Regions from separate parts of the Rhizobium cerradonense genome, predicted to be linked through region 3. Evidence: predicted binding sites of a transcription regulator. Region 3 holds the regulator's gene; each other region holds the start of a gene.
The links. The regulator PhoB, encoded in region 3, activates phosphate uptake and scavenging genes when phosphate is short. The targets are predictions, from matches to a motif close to TGTCATNNANCTGTCAT.

Region 1: the regulator PhoB is predicted to act here: its motif matches at 1,333-1,349, upstream of ppk2 (polyphosphate kinase 2).
Region 2: the regulator PhoB is predicted to act here: its motif matches at 1,921-1,937, upstream of PH547_RS03845 (BtaA family protein).

Annotation. Positions count from the first base shown of each region.
Region 1 covers NZ_JAQJCK010000003.1:41,564-44,840, reverse strand. Annotated here, with positions in the region: gene dxs (1-deoxy-D-xylulose-5-phosphate synthase) at 1-1,121, shown strand, start outside; gene ppk2 (polyphosphate kinase 2) at 1,457-2,377, shown strand; gene PH547_RS07725 (methyl-accepting chemotaxis protein) at 2,539-3,277, opposite strand, start outside.
Region 2 covers NZ_JAQJCK010000001.1:789,517-792,793, reverse strand. Annotated here, with positions in the region: gene PH547_RS03850 (class I SAM-dependent methyltransferase) at 1-627, opposite strand, end outside; gene PH547_RS03845 (BtaA family protein) at 624-1,871, opposite strand; gene PH547_RS03840 (serine hydrolase domain-containing protein) at 2,063-3,277, shown strand, end outside.
Region 3 covers NZ_JAQJCK010000007.1:119,905-123,181, forward strand. Annotated here, with positions in the region: gene PH547_RS17295 (aspartate aminotransferase family protein) at 1-63, opposite strand, end outside; gene PH547_RS17300 (GcrA family cell cycle regulator) at 489-1,013, shown strand; gene phoB (phosphate regulon transcriptional regulator PhoB) at 1,113-1,796, opposite strand; gene phoU (phosphate signaling complex protein PhoU) at 1,829-2,542, opposite strand; gene pstB (phosphate ABC transporter ATP-binding protein PstB) at 2,594-3,277, opposite strand, start outside.

The sequences.
Region 1 (3,277 bases), on a different contig from region 3:
TGCGCAATGTGCGGGACCATGCTCAGGGCCCGGTGCTGATCCATGTCGTGACGCAAAAGGGCAAGGGCTATCCCCCTGCCGAAGCGGCGGCGGACAAATATCACGGCGTCAACAAGTTCGACGTCATCACCGGCGCGCAAGCCAAGGTGAAGCCGAATGCACCGAGCTATACCAGCGTCTTCGCCGATGCGCTCGTGCAGGAAGCGATGCTGGACGAAAAGATCGTCGGCATCACCGCCGCCATGCCGAACGGCACCGGTCTCGACAAGCTGCAGGAATTTTTCCCGGCCCGCTGTTTCGACGTCGGTATTGCCGAGCAGCATGCCGTCACGTTTGCGGCCGGCCTGGCCGCCGAGGGTTTTAAGCCCTTCGCGGCGCTCTATTCGACCTTCCTGCAGCGCGCCTATGACCAAGTGGTGCACGATGTCGCGATCCAGGGGCTACCAGTGCGCTTCCCGATCGACCGCGCCGGCTTCGTCGGCGCCGACGGGCCGACGCATGCCGGCTCCTTCGACACGGCCTTTCTCGCCAGCCTGCCCGGCTTCGTGGTCATGGCCGCCGCCGACGAGGCGGAGCTGAAGCATATGGTGCGCACGGCTGCTGCCTACGATCTTGGCCCGATCTCCTTCCGCTATCCGCGCGGCGAAGGCGTTGGCGTCGATTTGCCGGAACGCGGCGAAATTCTTCAGATCGGCAAGGGCCGCATCGTCAAGCAGGGTTCGAAAGTGGCGCTGCTATCCTTTGGCACCCGGCTCGCCGACAGCCTTGCCGCCGCCGAAGATCTCGATGCGGCCGGACTGCCGACAACGGTTGCCGATGCTCGTTTCGCCAAACCGCTCGACCACGATCTGATCCGCCAGCTTGCCAGCCATCATGAGGTGCTGATCACCATCGAGGAAGGCTCGGTCGGCGGCTTCGGCAGCCAGGTCATGCAATTCCTCGCCACGGAAGGCCTGCTCGACAATGGTTTGAAGATCCGCACGCTGGTCATGCCCGACATCTGGATGGAGCAAGCCAAGCCCGAAGTCATGAATGCCAAAGCCGGTCTCGACCGGGCCGGCATCGTGCAGACGGTGTTCAAGGCGCTGGGCCGCAGCCGGATTATCGAGGTCGTCGGGTAAATCCGGCTTGGCCCGCCATCGATCTACCGTTTGTTCGGATGTCGATCTTCCGGCACTTTAACAGGCGCGCCCTGAGGCGTGGTCGCCCTGTGGGCGAAGCGCGTTGATTTGAATGTGGAAAGGTCGCTGGCTTTGCCTCCACGGCATCTAGTCCGCTTTTGCTGATTAGAATTGAGTGCGGCGTGCTTCGTCTCTTCGCCCTGCGGCAATCAGTCATCTAACTGTCATGAACAAAGCGGAACTTGCAGCAATGCAGGAACGGGCATGTTCGCGTTTTTAAGAGCGATCATGCATCGACTGCTGTCGTTAGCTGCCATCGAGAAGCGGAGAGAACCTTGAACAATTCAGACAAAGAGCACCAGTATTCCGACTGGCTTGAAGCGGAACTGGCCGATACGCTAGACGAAGACTATGAGTTGGAACTCTCGGAACCGGCTCTTTCCGAAGAGATCCGAAAGATTTACCAGAAGGCACATCCGGCTGCGATGCCGCGTATCGACTACTTCCGCACCCTGCTGTCGCTACAGGCCGAACTGATCAAGCTCCAGGATTGGGTGACCTATCACAAGGAGAAGGTCGTCGTGATCTTCGAGGGCCGAGACTCGGCGGGCAAAGGCGGGGCAATCAAGAGGATCACCCAAAGGCTCAACCCGCGCGTTGCCAGGGTCGTGGCGCTGCCAGCGCCATCCGACCGCGAAAAGTCCCAATGGTATTTCCAGCGCTATGTGCCCCATCTGCCGGCGGGCGGCGAGATCGTTCTCTTCGACCGGTCCTGGTACAATCGCTCCGGTGTCGAGCGTGTGATGGGCTTTGCGACGGAAGATCAGGTCGAACAGTTCTTTCACGACGTACCCGAGTTCGAACGCATGCTGGTTCGCTCCGGGATTCGGCTTGTCAAATACTGGTTTTCGATCACCGACGAGGAGCAGCAGCTTCGCTTCCTCGTGCGCATCCACGATCCCTTGAAGCAGTGGAAGCTCTCGCCGATGGATCTGCAGTCCCGCGTGCGGTGGGAAGCCTATACGAAGGCGAAAGAAGAAACCTTCGCGCGCACGAACATTCCGGAAGCGCCCTGGCACATCGTCGAAGGCAATGACAAGAAGCGCGCCCGCCTGAACTGCATCGACCATCTGCTCAGGCAGATTCCCTATGAGGACGTGCCTCACGAGGACATCACCCTGCCGGAGCGCGTCTTCAACCCCAACTATGAGCGCAAGGTGCTGCCGCCGGAGCTTTACGTTCCGTCCAAGTACTAGGGAACGCTTTCGCGGTAGCACTGGCCAAGGGTCATAGCCACCCTCGGCAGCTACCGCTAACTGATATCTGTCTCGCCTCGAAACAGGCGAGACAGATCTCCCCGACCTCCGATGCCCGTCAGAAAGAGCATCAGAGGTTCGGCGTCATCAAGACGCCAGCCTCAGAACTCCTCCCACTCATCCTGGGCAACAGCCGCCGCGGTGGCCTTGCCGCCAAACGCCTTGGCAACCGTGCGGCCCAATGCCCTCGCAGGCGAAGCAGCCGGTCGTGACTGGGCGGTAACGGCCGCAGGACGTTTGGATTCGCGGGGCATGTCACTCAGACGGAACTGGTGCAGGAGCTCATTGAGGGAGGCTGCCTCGCGGGCGAGTGCATGGCTCGCCGCCGTCTGTTCCTCGACCATGGCGGCATTCTGCTGCGTGCCCTGGTCCATATTGTTGACGGCAGTGTTGATTTCCTGCAAGCCGGTCGACTGTTCGCGGGTGGCGATGACGATGGCGCCGACGTGGCGGTTGATCTCCTGCACTTCGGAAACGATCAGTTCCAGCGCCTTGCCGGTTTCGCCGACCAGCGACACGCCGGTGTTGACCTGATCGCTCGAGGTGGTGATCAGTGCCTTGATCTCCTTGGCGGCGCTGGCGGAACGCTGGGCCAGCTCGCGGACTTCCTGGGCGACGACCGCGAAACCCTTGCCGGCATCACCGGCGCGGGCAGCTTCGACACCGGCATTCAGAGCCAGGAGGTTGGTCTGGAAGGCGATATCATCGATGACGCTGATGATGTTGCTGATCTCACCCGAGGACTTTTCGATCTGCTGCATGGCGGAGACCGCCTTGCGCACGACATCGCCGGACTTCTCAGCGCCCTGACGGGCACGTTCGACGAGATGGCCGACATCT
Region 2 (3,277 bases), on a different contig from region 3:
GATTTCTTCGAATACCAGCTTCGCGCCGCGCGCCGCGACTCGCTCTTCGAGCACGGCGCGGAGGTCGGCGCGGGGGGTGACGTGGAACTTTGTCAGCCAGCCTTTCAGCATGGTGCGGAACCAACCAGGCAGGCGCTCCTGTTGGCCGAAATCGACGATGTGCAGTTCGCCGCCGGGAATGACCGCGTTCAGCGAAGCATCGATCGCGCTCTTCCAGTCCGGGATCATCGAGAGTGCGTAGGAAATCATGACACGATCGAAACCGTCGACACCGAAATCACCAGCCGAGAAGGCAGTGGCGTCGGCGACGCGGAAATCCGGTACTTGTTTCAGCCCGCGAAAATTATTGCGGGCCGAAATCAGCATCTCTTGGGAGATGTCGAGGCCATAGAGTCTCGCCGAGGGAAAGCGACGATGAGCCAGCAACATGTTGCGGCCGGTGCCGCAACCCACTTCCAGTAGGGAGCCGCTCAAAGGCACGTTGAGGTGCGCAATGGTGCGATCGCGGCCGAAGAGGTAATATTTGCGGGTCAGGTCGTAGATGTGCCGCTGGTAACGGTACATGCCGTCCATCAGTCCGGCATGGTTCTTCGAGCTTGTCTGAAGACCTGTATCCGCCTGGCTCACGCTTTTTTCCCGTAGATGTGGAAGCCGCCGTAGATCGCCGAGCGGTCGCGGACGTTAAGCTCCTGCGAGCGCTCTTCGAAATAGACCCACTGATCGCGAATGGCGGGGGAGAGGCGACCTTCGATGATGCTCTTTTCGGCGGCGGTGCGGAAAATGACGCGGGCGCCTTCGCGGGCCGTGCGGGTAATTTCAGCCCAGAGGTCGTTGAGCTGTTCGTCGGTCATCCAGTCCTGGGCGTCGAGCAGGATATAGCGGTCGCGCGAAGCGGCGGGCTTGGAGGCCAGAAGCTCCGTGAAGTTGGCATGATGCACATCGACGCGGTCGGCATTGGCGCGGATTGCGGCGTAGTGCTCAGGCCGCAGATAGGTCGGCAACGGGCCTTGGTGTTGGGAGGCATAGCGCCGCGCAAAGGCCTGCCAGGCGAAATAATTGTCCCGCATCGGGAAGTGGCAGGCCAGCTTTTCCAGGCGGTGCTTCAGGACGCCAGATATGGAATCGTCACCTGCGAGGCTCGCAAGTTCGTCATATTGTTGCGGCGGGATGCCGAGGCCGAAAAGCGAGCTCTTACGGCCGAGTAGCCAGCGGACCATCGGCTTGTCGAAGATCGGCGCAATTTCGTTGTCGAAGAACTGCCGCTGTTCGCGGACCGTGCGGGCTTCCGTCATCTTGCCGAGGCGGACGCCGTGCAGGCGGGCCAGCACATGGGCGGCGCCGATGAAGCGGCCGAGCAGGCCGGTCTTATAGATGTTGCGGTTGAACACCGTGACGCGGCGGCGGCCATACATGTCGCGGCCATCCCAGTGAGCGGCGGTCGCCGGATCGAGACGCGGCGCGATGAACTGATCGTATGCCTGGCTATTGGCGCTAACGTCCGGCGTGCCGAAGAAGCGCACGAGATCGGCATGTCCGGGTAGCAGCCGGAAGGCGGCGAGCTTGAGCTTGTTCAGCGCGATGTGGTGACGATTGAGGTCGACGACATCGATGGAAGCCGGGTTCTGCGAAAGATAGGCGAGCATGTTGCAGCCGCCCGAGCCGATTGTGACGATGCGGTGGTGCGGCTGCAGCTCCATCGCCTCCATGTCGATATCCGGATCCTCCCAGATCTGCGGATAGACAAGGCCGGAAAACAACATGCCGAACAGGCGCTCCGAAAAGCCGGCCTTCGACAGAGCCTTGTGTTGCAGCAGAGCGTCCTTGAGTTTCCGATTCTTGTGGAGACCGGCATCCGGGGCAAATTCCGTCATCTGAGTCTTGTCACCGATTTGTCAGGTTCAGCGCGTGTAACCCGGCAATGCTACAGTCTGATGACGTGGACTGTTGGCAGACCCGGCCGGTAGGGCCGTCACGGTGATATTTGCAAGGCTGTGGCGACGATAGGTCTTTCACATTCCTGCATTTCCTGATTGTCTCCGCATTCCTTCGGAGGGTGTGTGATATGCGTTTAATATCGAGAGTGGTCGGGGCTCTTGTTTTTTTGCTGCTGATCATTGTCGCGGGCGGTGCGGTCTGGCTTTCGGTCTGGCCACCGGAATTGTTGAGGGTCGGGGACGGCTATGCCGCCAAGATCGTCTGCTCGAATACCTTTATCGCCAAGCGCGATCCCGAGCGGATATTGGCGGATGACGTGCAGGCGCCGGGCAATCCGGCGCTGAAGCTCGTTCGGGTTTCGGTCAATCGAGAGGAAGGCGTGGTAACCGCCCGCTTTCTCGGCATGTTTGCACCAAACTATGCGCTCTACCGCGGCGCGCTCGGCTGCACGACGGTGCCGGACGGCGATCTGCCGGCGGCGCGCAGCGCGGCGTTCCTCAATAAGATCAAAGCGGCCAAAAGCGATTCTCCTTGGCCGGATGGCGATAAGGCCGTGCTGGGCCAAGACGACACCGGCCTCGCGCTCTCCAAGCTCCTTGCCAATCCGGACTTTGCCGGTCCCGCCATGCGCGCCATCGTCGTCGTCAAGAACGGCCGCATCATCGCGGAGACCTATGGCGAGGGATTCGACAAGGGCACGCCTTTGATCGGCTGGTCGATGACGAAGACCGTCAATGCCGCCATCATCGGCCGCCTCATGCTTTCCGGCCGCATGTCCTTCGACGATCAGAATCTTTTGCCGCAATGGAGTGCCGACGCGCGCAAGAACATCAAGCTCAGCGATCTCCTTAGCATGGAGAGCGGTTTGGCCTTCAATGAGGGATATGGCGCAGTCTCAGACGTGACGCGCATGCTCTATCTCGATCCGGATTCGACCAGGGTTGCCTCGAGTGCGCCTCAAGAGGCGGCGGCAGGCGAACGATTCAGCTATTCCAGCGGCACGGCGACGCTGCTCTCTCGGATTTGGATGAACAAGCTTCCCAATGAGAGTGCGGCGATCACCTATCCGCGTGAAGCGTTGTTTGCGCCGCTCGGCATGTTCAGCGCTGTGTTGGAAGCCGATGAGCGCGGTACTTATGTCGGCAGTTCCTATCTTTATGCGACGCCGCGCGACTGGGCGCGCTTTGGCCAATTCCTGCTGCAGGATGGTGTCTGGAAGGGCCAGCGCCTGTTGCCGGAAGGCTTTGTTGGCGCGATGCGCACTCCGACGACGGCATCCGAAGGCATCTATACGCAGGTTCAAGCCTGGCTTGCCGGTCCCGGTGGTTCGGATGCGCAGTTC
Region 3 (3,277 bases):
GCCTCGCTCGAACCGCAGCGGAGCACGCATATAGGTGTCATAAAGCGGCGCGGTTTCAGCCATGGCGCATTCTCCTCAATCACAACCTTTAGGGCCAATCGTTTCCTTCGAATGAAACGGGCCCGGAAAAATCAAAAATGCCGCCTTGCGGCGGCATGGGCACTATTGATGTTTTGCACTGCGATGTCAACAAAACTGGCGATTTAGCAGGTGCGGCAGAGCACCTCTCGATGGATGGCATGTCTTCGACAACTTATATTGCATAAATGCCACTCACGTATAGCAAGTTGGGGAAAACCTCGAAATCGATTCCTCAAGATTCCCGCGACTCTTGTCACGGAGTCAGCCTCACACTAGGTTAAAAACCAATTACTAGACTGCATGCGGCGGAACTAGTCACCACAATTTTAAAGCGTTTCACGCCTCGACCCAATTCGAGGCAATGGTGAGGGATTCTGCCATCAGAAACGCGATAGCGGAGACAGGGCATGAATTGGACAGACGAACGCGTCGAGAAGCTGAAAAAGCTGTGGTCCGAAGGTTTGAGCGCCAGCCAGATCGCGGCACAGCTCGGTGGTGTCAGCCGTAATGCCGTCATCGGCAAAGTGCATCGCTTGAGCCTGCCGGGCCGAGCGAAGGCCGGTGGTGCGGCAACCACAGCTCGAGCGCCGAAGCGCAATACCTCGGCCCCACGCGCGCCGAATTACGCCTCGCGCGTTGCAACCCGCACGGTTACCCGCCAGCAGGGTGCGACGATGCTCAAGGAAGAGGTCGAGATCGATACGGTCAGCGAAGTCGAATATCGTCCGGCCGCCAATGTGGTCGTTCCGATCTCGCGCCGCCTCGGCCTGACGGAGCTCACGGAGCGCACCTGCAAGTGGCCGGTCGGCGACCCGCTGAAGGAAGATTTTCACTTCTGCGGCAATGACAGCCCGGACTCTTCGCCGTACTGCACCTACCATCAGCGGCTGGCTTACCAGCCGGTGCATGACCGGCGCCGGGCCGCGCACTGAACCACACCAGACAAAGGAAAAACGGGCCGAAAGGCCCGTTTTCTGTTTCCGCCGCTATGTTGGATGGCCAATCGGGTTGCCCCGATCAGGCCTCCCCCATCAGGCCTCCATGGAATAACCCGCGCCGCGAACGGTGCGGATGACGTCCTGCATGTTGGAGAAATTCAGCGCCTTGCGCAGGCGGCCGACATGCACGTCGACGGTGCGTTCGTCGACATAGATATCATGCCCCCACACGCCGTCGAGCAACTGAGACCGAGAGAAGACGCGGCCGGGGGACGACATCAGGAATTCCAGAAGGCGGAATTCCGTCGGCCCCAACCGCACTTCACGGCTCTTTCGGTGGACGCGATGGGTTTCGCGGTCCAGTTCGATATCGCCGCAGCGCAGTACCGTGGACAGGACCTCCGGGCGGGCTCGGCGCAACATCGCCTTGACGCGGGCCATCAGTTCCGGCGTCGAGAACGGCTTGACGACATAGTCGTCCGCGCCGGTGGAAAGGCCGCGCACGCGCTCGCTTTCCTCGCCGCGAGCGGTGAGCATGATGATCGGCAGGCGCTCCGTCTCCGGCCGCATGCGCAGCCGACGGCAGAGCTCGATGCCGGACACGCCGGGGAGCATCCAATCGAGGATCAGAAGATCGGGGATGCGCTCCTGGAGGCGCAGCTCAGCTTCGTCGCCTCTCAGGATAGTGTCGACCTCGAAGCCCTCGGCCTCGAGGTTATAGCGCAGCAGAACGCTTAGCGCTTCCTCGTCTTCTACAACAGCAACTCTCGGAACCATGCGCCTCTGGTCTCCTTCTCTTGGTGTCTACTTTATTCCGTTACCGAACCGACGGTGTTGGCGGTATCGTCCTTCGGGCGCTCGCCTTCGGGCTGGGCACCGGTCGCCATGTAATAGATCGTCTCGGCGATGTTCGTGGCATGGTCGCCGATGCGCTCGATGTTCTTGGCGCAGAAAAGAAGATGCGTGCAGGTGGTGATGTTGCGCGGATCCTCCATCATGTAGGTCAGCATCTCGCGGAAGAGCGAGGTGTACATGGCGTCGATTTCCTCGTCGCGTTCGCGGATCGACACGGCCTTGTCAGGTAAACGGGTCGAGTAGACGTCGAGCACTTCCTTGAGCTGGACGAGCGCCAGTTCGGAGAGGTGTTCGATGCCGCGGGCGAGACGACGCGGAACGCCGGTGCCCTGCACGGCGATGACGCGCTTTGCGGTGTTCTTGCCGAGATCGCCGACGCGCTCCAGATCGGCGGCGATGCGGATGGAGCCCATGATTTCACGCAGGTCCGCAGCCATCGGCTGACGGCGGGCGATGGTGACGATCGCCTTGTCGCCGACTTCGCGCTCGGCGTGGTCGAGAATGACGTCATCGGAGATGACCTTCTGCGCAAGGCTGGCATCGCCGTTTACCAGGGCGCGGACGCTGTCGCTGACCATCTGCTCCGCCAGGCCGCCCATTTCGGAAATGCGGCGCGTCAGGAACTTCAGGTCTTCGTCGTAAGCGGAGAGAATGTGTGTTGAGACCATTTTTTTATCCTCTAGGTGAAAGATGTGAAAGGAACCGCGCGGGGAGCATCATCAGCCAAAACGGCCCATGATGTAATCCTGCGTGCGGTAATCATCGGGATTGGTGAACATCTTATCGGTATCGTTCTCCTCGACCAGATGGCCGAGATGAAACATTGCGGTACGTTGCGAAACGCGGGCTGCCTGCTGCATGGAATGCGTCACGATGACGATCGTGAAGTTTTCCCGCAGCTCATGAATGAGTTCCTCGACTTTGGCGGTGGCGATCGGATCGAGCGCGGAGCACGGCTCGTCCATGAGAATGACCTCGGGACTGACCGCGACGGCGCGGGCGATGCAGAGGCGTTGCTGCTGACCGCCAGAGAGGCTGGTGCCGGCATCATAGAGCCGATCCTTCACCTCGCCCCACAGCCCGGCCTTCTGCAGACTGGTTTCGACGATATGGTCGAGATCGCTCTTGGACCGATGCAGCCCATGGATACGCGGACCATAGGCCACATTCTCGTAGATCGACTTCGGAAACGGATTGGGCTTCTGAAACACCATGCCGACGCGGGCACGCAGCTCGACGACATCGATTGAGTTGTCGTAGATATCCTGATCGTCGAGCGTGATTTTGCCGGTGACGCGGCAGGTGTCTATCGTATCGTTCATGCGGTTGAGGCAACGCAGGAAGGTGGACTTGCCGCAGCCGGAAGGACCGATCAGCGCGGTGACAGTGTTGGCGCGGATGTT